One region of the Maccoyibacter intestinihominis genome, then DNA from elsewhere that is predicted to be linked to it. Evidence: predicted binding sites of a transcription regulator. Region 1 holds the regulator's gene; each other region holds the start of a gene.
The links. Region 1 encodes Rex, which represses fermentation and respiration genes when NADH is low (regulators of the CRP and FNR family bind a similar motif). Its sites were predicted from a motif close to ATTGTTAANTANTTAACAAT; they were not measured.

Region 2: the regulator Rex is predicted to act here: its motif matches at 1,583-1,602, upstream of WMO43_RS06320 (acetyl-CoA C-acetyltransferase).
Region 3: the regulator Rex is predicted to act here: its motif matches at 886-905, upstream of pflB (formate C-acetyltransferase).

What each region holds. Positions count from the first base shown of each region.
Region 1 is NZ_JBBMEX010000006.1:17,091-19,288, forward strand. Features, by position in the region: gene abc-f (ribosomal protection-like ABC-F family protein) at 1-796, shown strand, start outside; gene WMO43_RS06875 (redox-sensing transcriptional repressor Rex) at 827-1,510, shown strand; gene WMO43_RS06880 (hypothetical protein) at 1,531-2,160, shown strand.
Region 2 is NZ_JBBMEX010000005.1:95,758-97,955, reverse strand. Features, by position in the region: gene WMO43_RS06325 (3-hydroxyacyl-CoA dehydrogenase family protein) at 1-109, opposite strand, end outside; gene WMO43_RS06320 (acetyl-CoA C-acetyltransferase) at 188-1,369, opposite strand; gene WMO43_RS06315 (cell wall hydrolase) at 1,674-2,198, opposite strand, start outside.
Region 3 is NZ_JBBMEX010000002.1:305,296-307,493, reverse strand. Features, by position in the region: gene pflB (formate C-acetyltransferase) at 1-831, opposite strand, end outside; gene purE (5-(carboxyamino)imidazole ribonucleotide mutase) at 952-1,452, opposite strand; gene WMO43_RS03445 (aminopeptidase) at 1,485-2,198, opposite strand, start outside.

The DNA of each region.
Region 1 (2,198 bases):
CGGAATGCTCAAAGAGGATGCGGGAGTCATCCGGCTTGGAAGCAATGTCTATATCGGATATTATGACCAGGAGCATCAGGTACTCCATATGGAAAAAACACTGTTTGAAGAGATCAGTGATGCATATCCGGAACTGAACAATACACAGGTGCGAAATACCTTAGCGGCATTTTTGTTTACCAATGATGATGTCTTTAAAAGAATCGGTGATCTGAGTGGTGGAGAGCGTGGACGTGTGTCTTTGGCAAAGCTGATGCTTGGCAAGGCGAATTTTTTAATTCTCGATGAGCCGACGAATCATTTGGATATTTTTTCAAAAGAAATATTGGAATCGGCATTGAACCACTATACGGGAACCGTCTTTTTCGTGTCCCATGACCGTTATTTTATCAATAAGACGGCACACCGGATACTGGATCTGTCTAACGGAGTGCTGACAAATTATCTGGGAAATTATGACTATTATATAGAAAAACGTACAGAGCAGGAAACGTTAACGCCGTCAGATGCAGAAACCGTTTCAAAAGAAAAAGCAGAGACAGAGAACAAACAGGACTGGCAGAAACAAAAGCAGGAACAGGCACGCCGCAGAAAAATTGCCAATGAACTGCAAAAAGTAGAAGCCGAGATTGAAATGTGCGAGCAGAAAATCGCCGAGATCGATGAGCAGTGTCAGGACCCTGCGATTGCAGTAAATTCCGCAAAATTAAATGAACTTGGAAGCGAACGAGCCGTTTTTTCTGAAAAACTCGAAGCTCTGTATGAGCAGTGGGAAGTGCTGTCAGAAGATAGTTAAATTTTTGACACATTGACAGTAAAACTACAAATGCTTATAATATATGTAGTTGGCTTAGGAGGAATTAAAGTGGAAAAAGAGATTTCACAGGCAGTAATTCGCAGAATGCCCAGATATTATAGATATTTAGGGGAACTTTTAGACGAAGGCGTAGAGCGTATCTCGTCGAATGAACTTAGCAGCAGAATGAATGTCACTGCGTCACAGATACGCCAGGATCTGAATAACTTTGGCGGATTCGGACAGCAGGGATATGGATATAATGTAAAATTTTTGCACGATGAGATCGGTAAGATTTTAGGCTTAAATCAAAGACACAATATTATTGTAGTCGGAGCCGGTAATCTGGGGCAGGCACTTGCGAATTATGTAAAATTTGAGAAACTGGGCTTTGTGATCATTGCCCTGTTTGATGTAAATCCTGCACTGAAAGGAAAGACAGTGCGTGGAATAGAAATTCATATGATTGATGAAATGGAAGACTTCTTAAAGACACACGATGTGGATATTGCGGCATTGACCATGCCAAAACAAAAGGCAGACGCAGTTGCAAAGAAACTGGTGGATTCCGGCGTACATGCGATCTGGAATTTTGCACATGTGGATTTAGAACTGACAGATAAGGACGTGGTAGTAGAGAACGTTCATCTGTCCGACAGTCTGATGCAGTTGTCCTATAACATTGTAAAAAATCAGTCAGCAAAAGAAAAATAGAGTAGGGACGGGGATTTCACATGAAAGAGAAAGAATATTTCAAAGGAGCCTTGATCAATAAGAAAGTACCGATTCTGGTCTTAGACCAGAAGTGGCACCGGCTGTTTGCGATTCATGGAAAATCAGACGAGATTCAGAGTACGGAAGAAGAATTGAATCATCTCATAGCCAGACAGGGGCAGGCAAATCAGGATATCAAAGACTTAAAAAAAGTCAAAGCCAGTCTGATGGAGAGCATTGTTGCACATATGGATGAGAGTGATGAGCAGAGTAACCGACCGTCAAATGATAAGATCATGGATGAGAACACCCGCCTGATCAACGAAGTAAATGAAAAGATAGAAGCATGTGAGGATGAACTGTTAGAACTGCCAAAACAGATCAAAGACGCAAATGAAAGACTCATGTTAGCAAGCATGGAGTTCTGTTATGAGAAACTTCGCACAAATGATGAAGAGATCAAAGAAATCGATGCCTGGATCAAACAGGTGCGGATCGATCTGAAAAAGAATATCATCAAAAAGCAGAACCGTGAGATCAACAGTAAGGAAATCTATTCCTATATGCATGATATCTTTGGTGCGGAGATCATAGATGTCTTTGACCTGAAAGAGGAAGAAGAACAGGAACAGAAAAAAGAAGAAGAATAAAAAAGCGGGCGCTTTACCGGTTCGGTAGAGCGTTGTTT
Region 2 (2,198 bases), on a different contig from region 1:
CAAATTCGTCATTAATATCACATAAGCATACTTCATATCCTTCTGTCTGTGCAAATGCCTGTGCAATACCGGAACCCATGGTTCCTGCTCCAATAATACCAACTTTCATGTCAGTTCCTCCTTATGGAATTTTATTAACTTTTGATGCCGGTGTCATCAGACACCGGCTATTGATACCTGTTGTTGATTAGTCTCTCTCAACGATAGTAGAGCATCCCATTCCACCACCGATGCAAAGTGTTGCAAGACCTTTCTTAGCGTCTCTTCTCTGCATCTCGTGTAACAGTGTAACAAGGATACGGCATCCTGAAGCTCCTACCGGATGTCCAAGTGCGATCGCACCACCGTTTACGTTAACTTTGCTCATATCGAAGTTTAAGTCATGTGCTACTGCTAAGGACTGTGCTGCGAATGCTTCGTTAGCTTCTACTAAGTCCATATCATCAATTGTTAAGCCTGTCTTCTCGAATACTTTCTTTGTGGAAGCAACCGGTCCAACACCCATGATAGATGGGTCAACTCCGCCAAGTGCTCCTGCTACGAATGTAGCCATTGGCTTAACGCCTAATTCTTTTGCTGCTTTCTCGCTCATAACAACAACTGCTGCTGCTCCGTCATTGATTCCGGAAGCGTTAGCTGCTGTAACAATTCCGTCTGGCTTGAATGCCGGGCGTAATTTGGAGATGCTCTCTTTTGTTGTTCCAGGACGTGGTCCTTCGTCTGTATCTACGATAACAGTCTCTTTTTTCTTCTTAACTTCTACAGGAACGATCTCATCTTTGAATTTTCCAGCTTTCTGAGCTGCTTCGCATTTCTGCTGTGAAGTTGCTGCGAACTCGTCTAACTGCTCACGAGTTAAGCCCCACTGCTCTGCTACGTTCTCTGCTGTGATTCCCATGTGGTAGTTGTTGAATGCATCCCATAATGCATCGTTTACCATGGTATCTACTAAAGTAGCGTTGTTCATTCTGTGTCCATAACGTCCGCTCATATCTGCGTATGGTGCCATAGACATATTTTCCATACCACCTGCTACTACGATGTCAGCATCTCCTGCTTTAATCATCTGTGCAGCCATGTTTACGCAGTTCAGACCAGAACCACATACAACGTTTACTGTAACTGCCGGTGTCTCGATTGGTAATCCTGCTTTGATGGAAGCCTGACGTGCTACGTTCTGGCCTAATCCTGCCTGGATTACACATCCCATATATACGTGATCAACTTTTTCTGCTGGTACACCAGCTCTGTTTAATGCTTCTTTAATAACGATAGATCCTAAAACTGGAGCCGGAGTTGTGCTTAAAGCTCCTCCCATAGTTCCGATTGCTGTACGACATGCGCCTGCTAAAACTACTTTTTCTGCCATTTCTTCTTCTCCTTTTTATGATTTCTTTGTGTGGATGAGATGTTAATTTTTTAACAATCTCATACTTAAAAAAAATAAATTGAAAAACTGCTGAGTTTTTAATTTATTCCTTACTACTCGAAGCTTAAATCAAAAGAATTTATGTACTTCAACCTAAGCTTTACTTCGTTAATAATGATAGCATAATCTGTTAAAAAATGCAACAAAAACCTTATTGTTAAAAATTTATCAAAATCCTTTCCGAGATTGAAAAAAAGCGGGGATTTTTTGTATAGTTTGTACAAAATCCCGCTTTTACTTCAAGTTAATAGAACACATGATTGCCAATGACTGTTCCCTGGATCGTTCCGTTATTTCTCCGGAAATAGAGACATTTGACCGTGATTCTGCCACCGATGACCTCCTGTGCCGCCTGTGTACTGGAAGCATCTGCTCCCCTTGCCAATACGGTTGCAAATCGACCGCTTGCTACCGGCGAAAACTGACCGCTCTGGTATATGACCCCGACTACGCTGTTTGGAAAATGCGAGCTTGCCACGCGATTCAGCACTACGCTGCCGACTGCTAACTTTCCTTCGTATGGCTCTCCGCCTGCTTCACACTCGATCAGTGCCGCTAACAGTTCTAAATCTCCCGCCTGTGTCTGCACCTTGGAGCCATCTGCCCCTTCGGCTTCCTGTGCCTTGATCTCACTCATCCTTGCTGCGTCTTCTTTTGCCTTTTGTGCCTCTAACTGTGCCTCATATGCTTTCTGCTTTTCTATTTCGGCTTCATATTCTGCGGAGAGGTTCTGCGTCTCACCGATCTCCTGTTCCGATCTGCTGATGTT
Region 3 (2,198 bases), on a different contig from region 1:
GAATGTGGAGATACGGCCTACGCTCATTGCTGCACCGTTCTGTGTCTTAATGGCTGCAAGATATCCAAAATAAAGCCACTGTACAGCTTCTTTTGCATTTTTTGCCGGTACGGAAATATCAAATCCGTAGATCTGTGCCATTTCTTTCATGCCGTTTAATGCACGGATCTGCTCTGCAATCTCCTCACGGATCTGGAAATCTTTTCTTCTCATTCCATGACGCTCTGTTTTTGCAAAGTCTTTTTTCTTAGACTCTATTAAAAAGTCAATACCGTAAAGTGCAACACGACGGTAATCGCCTACGATCCTTCCACGGCCGTATGTATCAGGAAGTCCTGTTAAAATGTGGCTGTGACGTGCACGCTTCATCTCCGGTGTGTAGATATCAAACACTGCATCGTTATGTGTTTTATGGTATTTTGTAAAAATTTCATGTAATTTTTCACTTGGCTCATAGCCATACATACGGCAGGACTGCTCTGCCATCTTGATTCCGCCATATGGCATAAAAGCACGTTTTAACGGTTTATCGGTCTGTAAACCGACTACCTGCTCTAAATCTTTTAATCCTTCATCAATGTAACCAGGACCATAAGCGGTTAAGGAAGATACTACTTCGGTCTCCATATCGAGAACGCCGCCTTTTTTACGCTCTTCCTTCTGTAACTCCTGTAATCTGCCCCATAACTTGTCTGTTGCCTCGGTGGCTCCTTCTAAGAAAGACTCATCACCTTCATATGGTGTATAGTTGTTCTGGATAAAATCTCTGACATTTACGCCCTCTTTCCAGCGTCTTCCTTCAAAACCATCCCATTGACTGAATTCCTGCATACTGTTATCCTTTCCTTTCTCGCTAGTATTTCTAATGCAGATTTATTATAACGGATTGTTAAAAAAATAACAAGATGATTAGTGAACAGTTTTTCTCATTATCGGATGAAATCATTTCCATTAATATGCCTGATAACCTGTCTCCTGTAATCTGTTATCTTTTTCTACTACCTGATCTTTCATTTCTTCACTGTATGCTTCTAACTTCTCAAGCAGTGCTGCATCAGAAGTTGCAAGGATCTTTGCTGCAAGGATTCCGGCATTCTGTCCGCCATTGATCGCTACTGTTGCAACCGGAATACCACTTGGCATCTGTACGATAGAATATAAGGAATCTACTCCTCCTAAATCGGACGTTTTCATTGGGATTCCGATGACCGGCATTGGAAACAGAGCTGCACACATTCCTGGAAGATGTGCTGCTTTTCCGGCTCCTGCGATGATCACCTTGGTTCCACGCTCTTTTGCGCCCTTTGCCCATTCAAAGAAAATGTCCGGTTCACGATGTGCAGAAATGATCTTCATCTCATAATCAATCCCGAATCTGTCAAGCATCTCTGCTGCCTTTGCCATAACAGGCATGTCTGAATCGCTTCCCATTACTATTCCTACTGTTGCCATTTTTTCTTCCTCCTGTTTGTTAAATCTGTATTTTACATTTCATCGAGTGGCTGATTTAATGCCTCACTTCCCGGCACTACAAATCTTCCATCCCGAATAATGTCCTCTGTGCTTCCATCGGCACGGATCACGGTGATCGCACCTAATTCATCATACGGGATCGTAATATCCGTATGACAGTTCAGATATGCTTTACTCATATCCTCTTTTCGCTGCAGGGAAACCTCATTATCTCTTGCAACAATCTCTTTTCCATCCGGATTAAAGACTGCATTGTCCTCCGCATGGGAATAACAGGTATCGCCTACCGCAAAATGAGGTCCTGTCTTTTCTGCGATCAAAATCGGCAGTTTTGCCGCTATATCGTACTTTCTCGCCATACAGTATGCTGTGGTGTTTGTACCAATCGCAAACTCTCCCATTGGAAGCGTATCATGGTGCTTCAATACATTTTCATGAATATATTTGCGGTTTTCCTCTTCGTTCTCAAAATTCTTACAGGTATAATTCACAATCTTTCCGTCAGAAAAATCCATCTCTAAATCCAAAAAGTTAAGCTCGTTTAAATACACCTGTGAAACATGCAGTTTTCCGTTGGTACCTTTTAAGACCGGGGAGGTAAAGACTTCCCCTACCGGAATGTTGACATCTGCCACACAGTTTTCAAAAATCGTCTGCTTATCCGGATCTTGCAATTTATAAAGTTCTACGGTCAGATCTGTTTTATTCTGACCTCTTCCTTTGAT